3 regions of the Paenibacillus sp. SRL342 genome follow, and region 3 is predicted to be linked to each of the others. Evidence: predicted binding sites of a transcription regulator. Region 3 holds the regulator's gene; each other region holds the start of a gene.
The links. Region 3 encodes CtsR, which represses protease genes until heat stress. Its sites were predicted from a motif close to ATGGTCAATAAAGGTCAAACA; they were not measured.
Positions count from the first base shown of each region.

Region 1 (3,213 bases), 1.1 Mb from region 3:
CAGGGGAACTGGGATGGCAAAACCAAAACGTTGACACTCAGCAAGGTGAAACAAAATAACGTAAAAATTAAAGCGGCAACAGTTAATGTCACTGTGAAAAATGCCGAAGTAGATGTTCAATATCCGCAGGTGAGTGGACTTGCCAGCAAAGAAGCTGAAGCGGCGATTAACAAAGTGCTGAAAGATGAAGTGGATGCTTATGTAACTGACTTCAAGAAACAGACATCTGAATTCGGCGGTGCAACAGCCAACCGTCCATATGCATTTGAGAGCTCCTATGTAGTAACGTACAACGAAAAAGGCGTGCTGGGACTCATTACACAACGATACGAGGATTATGCTGGCGCTCATGGTATGACATACCGTACGGGCCACACCTTTGCACTGGACACAGGCAAGGAGCTTACGTTAGATGATGTGCTGCAAAATAATAAAACCATGCGCGAGACGTTGAGTAAAAAAGTGGGTGAACAACTGAAAGCCCGCGGTGGATACCTCGACGGTTACAAAGGATTGAATAAAGATCAAGATTTCTATGTGACACCAACGGGTGTAGTCGTGTTCTTCCAGTTGTATGAATATACGGCGTACGCAGAGGGATTCCCTGAAATGCCATTTACGTATAAAGAGCTTCTCCCTAAAGGCACAGAACCTTTCAGTAATGTATCTAAAACCAAATAAAGAAATCATTATTATGCACTCTTAAGTTATCTTCCTTATTCCTTATAAAATGAAAAAAAGAAGCCCTCATCATGATCATGATGAGGGCTTCTTCTCGTATAGACAACACACGAAGTGTTGCTGATTACGCGGGTGTTGATGATGTTAACGCATAGACCGTGGTCTACGTCACACTTAGATGCCTTGTGATCCTACGTTTTCGATAACTTTATCAATGATACCGTAATCGGCGGCTTCAGCAGCACTCATGAAGTAGTCACGATCTGTATCTTTCTCAATCCGCTCCAGCGGTTGACCTGAACGCTCAGAGATGATGCGGTTCAACGTATCACGCATTTTCAAAATGCGACGAGCACGGATTTCGATGTCAGAAGCCTGACCTTGTGCACCACCAAGTGGTTGGTGAATCATAATTTCACTGTTTGGTAATGCAAAACGTTTACCTTTTGCACCGGCATTCAACAAGAATGCACCCATGGAAGCCGCCATACCTACACAGATGGTAGATACATCCGGTTTGATGAATTGCATTGTATCGTAAATCGCCATACCGGCTGTAATCGATCCGCCTGGGCTGTTGATGTATAAGTGAATGTCTTTCTCCGGATCTTCCGCAGCCAGGAACAACATCTGTGCCATAATGGCATTAGCCACTACGTCATTAACATCGCTACCAAGGAAAATAATACGATCCTTCAGCAATCTGGAGTAGATGTCGTAGGCGCGCTCACCCCGGTTGCTCTGTTCAACGACCATTGGAATAAAACTCACGTGAAAAACCTCCTCGGAATGTAAATGTTATTGGTGTTTATACTTAAACTGTTACCGTATTACCCACATAATAAACAATTCCAAACAAAAAGTCAAAGAAAGTCAAACTAACTTGCAAAAAAAAGAAACCTTTCCGGTTTCATTGGTTAAATGGGTTATGAGCTGTTAAATAAAAATGGCGCGCCCGCCAAGAATCGAACTTGGATCTCAGGCTTCGGAGGCCTACGTCATATCCATTGGACCACGGGCGCACATTATGTGACAGCAATAATGATTATAGCTCATGAAATATTTAATTGCAAGCAGTTCGTTGTGGTATTGGTTTGGATTAACCTAAAAATGATCATGATGAAGAAGAGTGGATAAAGAGTGCATTTAAGTAAATGCTATTAGAGGTTTTGGACATGCCGTATGAAATGTGATTCTGAGCGATATGTAGATTGAATTCATTTGTTTCTTCTATATATGGTATGCGTGAGCTAGTCCTTGATCATGGAAGTCTAGGATTGTGAAAATAGGCGCGTACAAACGCTGAATGCGTGTCGAAATAACACGTTGAAACACTTGCATGTCACGTCAGTTTTAGGTAGAATAGACGTGGGACTTAAAAAGTTAACCCGGGACGTTTTAGGGCCACGAAAGAGAGCTTAGAACGAGAACTTGCGGGAGTGGAAAGCATGCGAACGATTTTAGAAGTACAAAAGCAGCTTCTGCCTGATCTCATGGATATCTTGAAAAAGAGGTATACGATTCTGCAACAGATCATGTTATCGGATGTGATCGGACGGAGAACGTTAGCTAATTCCATGCAGATGACCGAGCGGGTTCTGAGGGCTGAGACCGATCTGTTAAAGGCTCAGGGACTTATTGAAATTGACAGTGCAGGAATGAAGATCAGCGAGGCAGGGTATGATTTGCTGCAGCAGTTAGAGCCCGTAGCCAAAGAGTTGTTCGGATTATCCGAGCTGGAAGAGCGCATCAAGCAAGCCTACGGTCTGCAAAAGGTAGTTGTGGTTCCTGGTGATTCGGACGTTTCTCCATTTGCCAAAAGGGAACTGGGCAGAGCCGGAGCGAAGGCTCTCGGCAATATCATGAGTGACAACGACGTTGTCGCCGTTACTGGCGGATCAACAACGGCTGAAGTCGCAGAGCAACTGACTCCGCCAACATCGCTCAAAGGTGTCTGGTTCGTACCGGCACGCGGTGGACTTGGAGAAAGCCTTGAAATTCAGGCGAATACGATTGCATCCACAATGGCAAAACGGGTTGGAGCGCAATACAAACTCCTGCATGTACCGGATTTGCTTAGTGATCATGCCTATGAATCATTAATCCAGGACCCCAGTGTTCAGGAGATTCTGCAGCTGATTCGGAAATCGCGGATTGTTATTCATGGAATTGGTGATGCCGTGGAGATGGCTACAAGACGTAAACTTGCGACGGAGATTATAGATGAACTTCAGGAGCAAGGAGCCGTATCTGAATCTTTCGGTTATTACTTTAATGATCAGGGTAAGGTGGTACATACCATGCTTACACTGGGTATGCGACTTCAGGATATTGAACGAACCGATGTTGTGATTGGAATTGCAGGTGGCAAAAGCAAAGCTGCTGCTATACATTCCGTGTTGCGATTTGGACAGGAAGATATTCTGATTATTGATGAGGCTGCTGCCGAAGTCATCGTTGCTGAAATGGAATAAGGTTTTACTTTGCATCACAACTATTGTTGTCTTGACGGACTTCACCGTCTGTCTTGAA
Region 1 is NZ_OZ481790.1:181,694-184,906, forward strand. It holds gene AC4E8D_RS00890 (stalk domain-containing protein) at 1-681, shown strand, start outside; gene clpP (ATP-dependent Clp endopeptidase proteolytic subunit ClpP) at 856-1,452, opposite strand; tRNA gene AC4E8D_RS00900 (tRNA-Arg) at 1,629-1,703, opposite strand; gene AC4E8D_RS00905 (sugar-binding transcriptional regulator) at 2,130-3,155, shown strand.
Region 1: the regulator CtsR is predicted to act here: its motif matches at 1,541-1,561, upstream of clpP (ATP-dependent Clp endopeptidase proteolytic subunit ClpP).

Region 2 (3,213 bases), 680 kb from region 3:
GTTTTTTGGTTCGGAAAGAATCCGTACCAACGTATCTTCATCCAATGGCTCCAAAGTGGAGATGACTGGCAGACGGCCTACAAATTCCGGAATCAGACCAAATTTCAGCAAATCTTCCGGCAATACCATACCCAGGTATTCACCTGGTTTCAGATCTTTTTGCTCAGAAACGGTATTAAAGCCGATGACTTTTTTACCGATCCGGCGTTTGATCATTTGCTCCAGACCATCAAAGGCACCGCCGCAAATGAACAGGATGTTCGTTGTATCGATCTGAATGAATTCTTGATGAGGGTGTTTACGACCACCTTGCGGTGGTACAGAAGCCACAGTTCCTTCAAGAATTTTCAAGAGAGCCTGTTGCACACCTTCGCCCGACACATCACGAGTAATGGATGGGTTTTCGGATTTACGCGCTACTTTATCAATCTCATCGATATAAATAATGCCACGCTCTGCTTTTTCCACATCATAATCAGCAGCTTGAATCAGTTTGAGCAGGATGTTCTCTACATCCTCACCTACATAACCCGCTTCTGTTAATGACGTAGCATCCGCAATAGCAAAAGGAACATTCAAAATTTTTGCCATCGTTTGCGCAAGCAACGTTTTACCAGAACCTGTTGGTCCTAACAGCAAAATGTTACTCTTTGACAATTCAACGTCTTCAATTTTGCTTTGTGTGTTGATCCGTTTGTAGTGATTATACACCGCAACAGACAATGACTTCTTCGCTTGTTCCTGTCCAATAACATATTGATCCAGGATATTACGAATTTCTTTTGGTTTTGGAATATCTTTGAGGTCTACTTCTTCGTCATGACCGAGTTCTTCCTCAACGATTTCGGTGCAAAGTTCGATACATTCATCACAAATGTACACGCCTGGTCCAGCGACCAGCTTACGCACCTGCTCCTGAGATTTACCGCAAAAAGAGCATTTCAGTTGCCCTTTCTCATCGTTAAATTTAAACATGAAACCACCCCTTTAGGAATTGATCGGTCTACTGAGCACCTGGTCAATAATGCCGTACGTCTTAGCCTCTTCAGCGCTCATGAAGAAGTCACGGTCTGTATCCCGCTCAATTTTCTCAAGAGACTGACCCGTACGATCGACGTATATTTGATTCAGTTTCTGACGTGTTTTAATAATCCATTCTGCGTGTATCTTAATATCCGCAGCCTGTCCTTGAATGCCGCCAAGCGGCTGATGAATCATTACTTCGCTATTTGTCAGCGCATATCTCTTGCCAGGTGCACCGGCTGTCAGCAATAACGAGCCCATGCTTGCTGCCATCCCAACGCAAATGGTAGATACATCCGGCTTGATAAATTGCATCGTATCGTATATACCCATCCCTGCGGTGACAGAACCACCAGGTGAGTTAATGTACAAGCTGATATCCTTCTCAGGATCGTCGGCTGCCAAAAACAAAAGCTGTGCTATGACAAGATTGGCTACATCGTCATCAATCGCACTGGTTAGAAAGATAATGCGATCTTTCAGCAAACGTGAATATATATCGTAAGACCGCTCGCCTCGATTGGTTTGTTCTATAACCATTGGCACCAGACTCATGAGACCAACCTCTTTTCTACATGTAATTAGACATAGGCCACCTGTAAAGCAAACCCAAATTCATTCTAACACTTTCCTGTGACAATGTCATTTTTCACAAGAAGGGTCAGACATCCGTTTGTTTACTTTTTTAGCCTGATCATATTTAACCATGTTTTCTATGTATGTGCAAATTGAAGCCATCCTATGCCGTATTGCCTTTTTTTATTTGCATGAAGTACATAGGTATGTAAAAAGTGTACAGGGATCAATAAAATTAGTGTTCATCCATATAATTACTTCATTTTCTATAAAATGGATGTCATAATTTAAAAATAAGGCACGCAATAATTCACGTGCCTTATCGTTTATTCAACTGACAAGTTGATAACAGCTTGTCTTATTTTTCGTCAGCTTCTGCAACAACTTCTTCAGCTGGAGCTTCAACCGGTTCAACAACTGTGCTGTTCTCAACAAGAACGTCAATCGTTTTACGCAGTTTAACTTCATCGCGAAGGCTGTCCAGGGAACCATTACCTTCGAGGATGCCACGGATCTCATCAGCAGGACGCTTGTAAGATTCAGCCATTTTCTCGAGTTCTTGATTCACTTCTTCGTCAGATACTTCAATGTTTTCCGCTTTACCTACAGCTTCAAGCACCAGGTTGTTGCGAACACGTTTGGAAGCATCTTCTTGCATTTGTCCTCTCAGGTCAGCTTGAGTCTGGCCAGAGAAGCTCAGGAACATTTCAAGGTTCATACCTTGGTTACGCAAACGGTTATCGAAATCGCGCATCATGTTTTGTACTTCGCTCTCAACCATTGCAGCAGGAATGTCCACTTCAGCGTTCTCAGCCACTTTTTCTACAACTGCATTTTCTTGTGCAGCTTTGGCTTCGTCAGCTTTACGGGATTCCAATTGTGTTTTCAGGTCAGCTTTGTACTCTTCAAGAGTGTCGAATTCGCTAACATCTTTAGCAAACTCATCATCCAATGCAGGAAGCTGTTTGCGTTTGATTTCGTGAATTTTCACTTTAAATACCGCTTGTTTGCCAGCAAGTTCTGCTGCATGGTAGCTCTCTGGGAAAGTCACTTCTACGTCTTTGAAGTCACCTGTGGACAGACCCACAACTTGTTCTTCAAATCCAGGAATGAATGTGTTGGAACCCAGTTCCAGGGAATAACGCTCAGCTTGTCCACCTTCGAAAGGTACACCATCAACGGAACCATCGAAGTCGATTACTGCAACGTCGCCGTTAGCAGCGGAACCTTCATCGATTACAACGAGTTCAGCGTGACGTTGTTGAAGACGCTCAAGTTCTTCAGTCACTTCTGCTTCAGTTACTTCACCTTTTGCTACAGCAACTTCGATTCCTTTGTACTCACCAAGAGTAACTTCAGGTTTCACAGTTACTTTTGCTTTGAACTTGAAAGTTTGTCCTTTAGCGAATTGTTCAACATCTACGTCAGGACGATCAACCGGGAAGATATCCGTTTGGTCGATTGCTTCTGTATAAGCTTCAGGAAGCAAAATGTCGATTGCTTCTTGATAAAGGCTCTCTACACCAAAACGTGCTTCGAAGATGGAACGTGGTACTTTACCTTTACGGAATCCAGGTACGTTTGCTTGTTTAACCACTTTATTAAAAGCTTTGT
Region 2 is NZ_OZ481790.1:5,624,313-5,627,525, forward strand. It holds gene clpX (ATP-dependent protease ATP-binding subunit ClpX) at 1-975, opposite strand, end outside; gene clpP (ATP-dependent Clp endopeptidase proteolytic subunit ClpP) at 988-1,578, opposite strand; gene tig (trigger factor) at 1,958-3,213, opposite strand, start outside.
Region 2: the regulator CtsR is predicted to act here: its motif matches at 1,671-1,691, upstream of clpP (ATP-dependent Clp endopeptidase proteolytic subunit ClpP).

Region 3 (3,213 bases):
ACAGGTTACCCATCGCCTCACTGCCTTCACCGTATATTCCTCTTACCGTCAATCCCACTTGGGAAACTGCGGTTAGAATACGGCCTATCTGTTGTGTCATCACCAGGGCAGGCAAGTGCATCATAACCGATGCTCTAACACCTGTACCTACATTAGTAGGACAGCTGGTTAAGTATCCTCTGCGATCATCAAAAGCATAATCCACGTGCGCTTCAAAAGCATCATCTATTGCGGAAGCTTTCTCCCAGGCTTCTTTCACCTGGAACCCCGGATAGAGGCACTGGATACGAAGATGATCCTCTTCGTTAATCATAATACTGACAGACTCATCCTCACTGAGAATAACCGCACCATTCCTGGATTCATTCGCAAGACTTGGACTGATGAGATGTTTCTCCACCAGCACCCGTTTGTCGAGTTCGTCAATATCGATCAGATCCAACGTATGAAAATCCCCAAAGGCATGAACGTCATCGTATTGAAGTACTTCGCTCAGCTTATTCAGCACCTCTTCCGATTGCTCATTGGAAGCCAGCATCGGAAACGGAATATGCTGAAGGTTGCGTGCAATCCGGACACGGCTGCTAATGACAATTTCGGAATCAGCCGCATCACTGCGCATCCAGTCGCTGAGCGCCTTCTCTGTAAAGCGCAGATTAGGCATTACACATCCCTCCTACTCATGACAAACTTTACTCCTGAGCTATTCCTTTTTCAAGTCCTCTGATCTGGTCACGGATCTGAGCCGCCTCTTCAAATTCCTCTTGCGCGATGCTCTCCTGGAGCTCACGCTTCAGATCAGCGATTTGCCGTTTCACCTTGATGCGACCACCAGCTCGTGCAGGCACTTTGCCTACATGGGACGTATTACCATGAACTCGCTTGAACAAAGGATCCAGACGGCTGTCAAAATATTTATAACATGAACTGCAGCCGAACCGGCCTATCTTGCTAAATTGTGAGTACGTCATACCACACTCTTCACATTGAAGTGCTTTTGCAGGGGGTGTTCCTGCCGATCCACTTTTGCTGGCTGGATCAAAATCAAGCAATCCGGACAATAAGTTGTGAATGGAAAACCCACCTGCTGTTCCAGGGATCATTTCCCCTTTTTCACGGGCACATGACTCACAAATATGGAATTCCGTCTTCTCTCCATTTACGATCTTCGTAAAATGAAGTGTCGCCGGACGTTTATTGCATTCTTGGCACAGCATATTGATGTACCTCCTTTGACCCCGATAGTTTTCATTTACCGAGCAAAGATATTAACATCGCCTTCAACATTCTGGCACGAATTTGATCCCGGTAAGGAAGTTTGACTAATATAACCTCTCTAGATACAGCAGCTCGCATCAACCCGGCTTCCCGCTTGCTCAAGAAGCGTGCTTCTTCCAATTGATAGATCAATCCTTCGGCAGCTGTCTGCCCGATCTCTTCACCAATACTATGGTGCAAATGATTATGCAGAGCTGATTGGGCCGGTAATTCAATGCGCTGTATGCGAACATAACCACCACCGCCGCGTTTACTCTCTACCAGGTATCCCTTCTCGAGTGTAAAACGTGTGCTGATGACATAATTGATCTGGGAAGGTACACATGAGAATTGATCTGCCAGATCATTACGCTGAATTTCAACCATTCCTTCGGGACTTTCATGCAAAATACTCTTCAGATATCGTTCGATAATATCAGAGATATTACGCATCCAATCATCCTCCACTGTCTGAAACGTTAAGTCAATAAGGACCCACACGCCCCCACAGAGTACACCTTCTCTACCCATTTAACCAATCAGGGAAACAGCGAATCTTGCTTCCACAGGTGTTAACAGGAGAGCGAAGGAAGCACGAAGGTCCTTTAATATTCCCTTGATCCTCCGATGAAATGAATCCCGTATATTGGCGATCATGCATCAGATTGTAGAAAGAAAGCTACTTAAGTATTAAACCTTTAGTTGACTTTGACTTTCTTTGACTTTATAACCATTATAGCATATTTTGTGGTTTTGCCAAGTGGGGTCACTATTCATTTTTTACGATTTTACACGAAATATTCCCCGGACACAAAAAAACCTCCCCAAAATTGCTGGAGAAGTCCATTTGTCTTTCGATCACGCCGTATTTCTATATAAGCTAATCAAGTTAAATGGAGCAGTGGGAATAGCTATCAGAAGAAATCAAGCAAATAGGTTTCCCGTTCAGGAATCGCTTCTTCCAAAGCCATGATTGCTGTGTTCGGTCCGTGAATTCTTCCGATTCGTGCCATTTCCGTTGGTCTGCGATATCCCATCAGCACCGCGGTAAGGGATTGAATATCCACCTTAATGGTCTGATCATCATTAATTGCCTCCGAAGTTTTCCATATGGACGCTGTTCCGTTCATTGCCACGTTTAATTGCCATACCCCTTCATTCCACGGAGCGTAGGTATCCTCTACCTGTAGAACAATCTGCACCGGTGAGTCCTGGCTTGCAAATGGATACTGAGATATAAACTGCTCTACACTAACGATACGCGCCATAAAATAAGGTACAATCTCCTGCTGAATCCGTGGGTTATCCAGTTGGAAGGCAAGCGTATCACTGGCAGGCGCCTGCAACGTAACTTCCTGGATCATGGAATCATGGTTAGCAATGAAGGTCCACAGCCCTTGCCTCGCCTCTTCATTCAGATAGATGATCTCTTTAATGGTAAATTTATTTTCCTTAACCTCATATAAAAGATAACCTTGTGCTGCATCAGCTTCATCGTAATATACAGCCTTCTGGCTGGTCCCATTAACAAGAACTGAATTCTCCCACCTTGCATCATCCCGAACCAGAGTTCCGTTATAACGCTCAGCATAAGCACTGTATACTTCCTTTAGTATGCTGAGGGCCGGATCCCCACGCCGAATCGTTCCAGGTGTCGCTTTTTTCGAAGGCAAATGAGCTGCAGGCACTTTATAACGTTTAAATTCAACATAAGTCTCCCATCCATACTTCCGATAGAAACCAAAGGAGAATGGATGCAAGAATGATATACTTTGTTTGTTACGATTCATTTCTTCCAACGCATGCTTCAGCAGACCCGCTACCCAGCCTTTGCGTCTATACTCTGGCCAGGTGGCAACACCCGCAATACCGCCCATCTCGAACGATCTGCCATGAATATAGGTTTGAAAAGGAATGATATGAAGTTTGGCTCCTAGCTGCCCATCCTCATATACA
Region 3 is NZ_OZ481790.1:6,300,702-6,303,914, forward strand. It holds gene mcsB (protein-arginine kinase McsB) at 1-664, opposite strand, end outside; gene mcsA (protein-arginine kinase activator protein McsA) at 693-1,217, opposite strand; gene AC4E8D_RS27805 (CtsR family transcriptional regulator) at 1,249-1,710, opposite strand; gene AC4E8D_RS27810 (GNAT family N-acetyltransferase) at 2,172-3,213, opposite strand, start outside.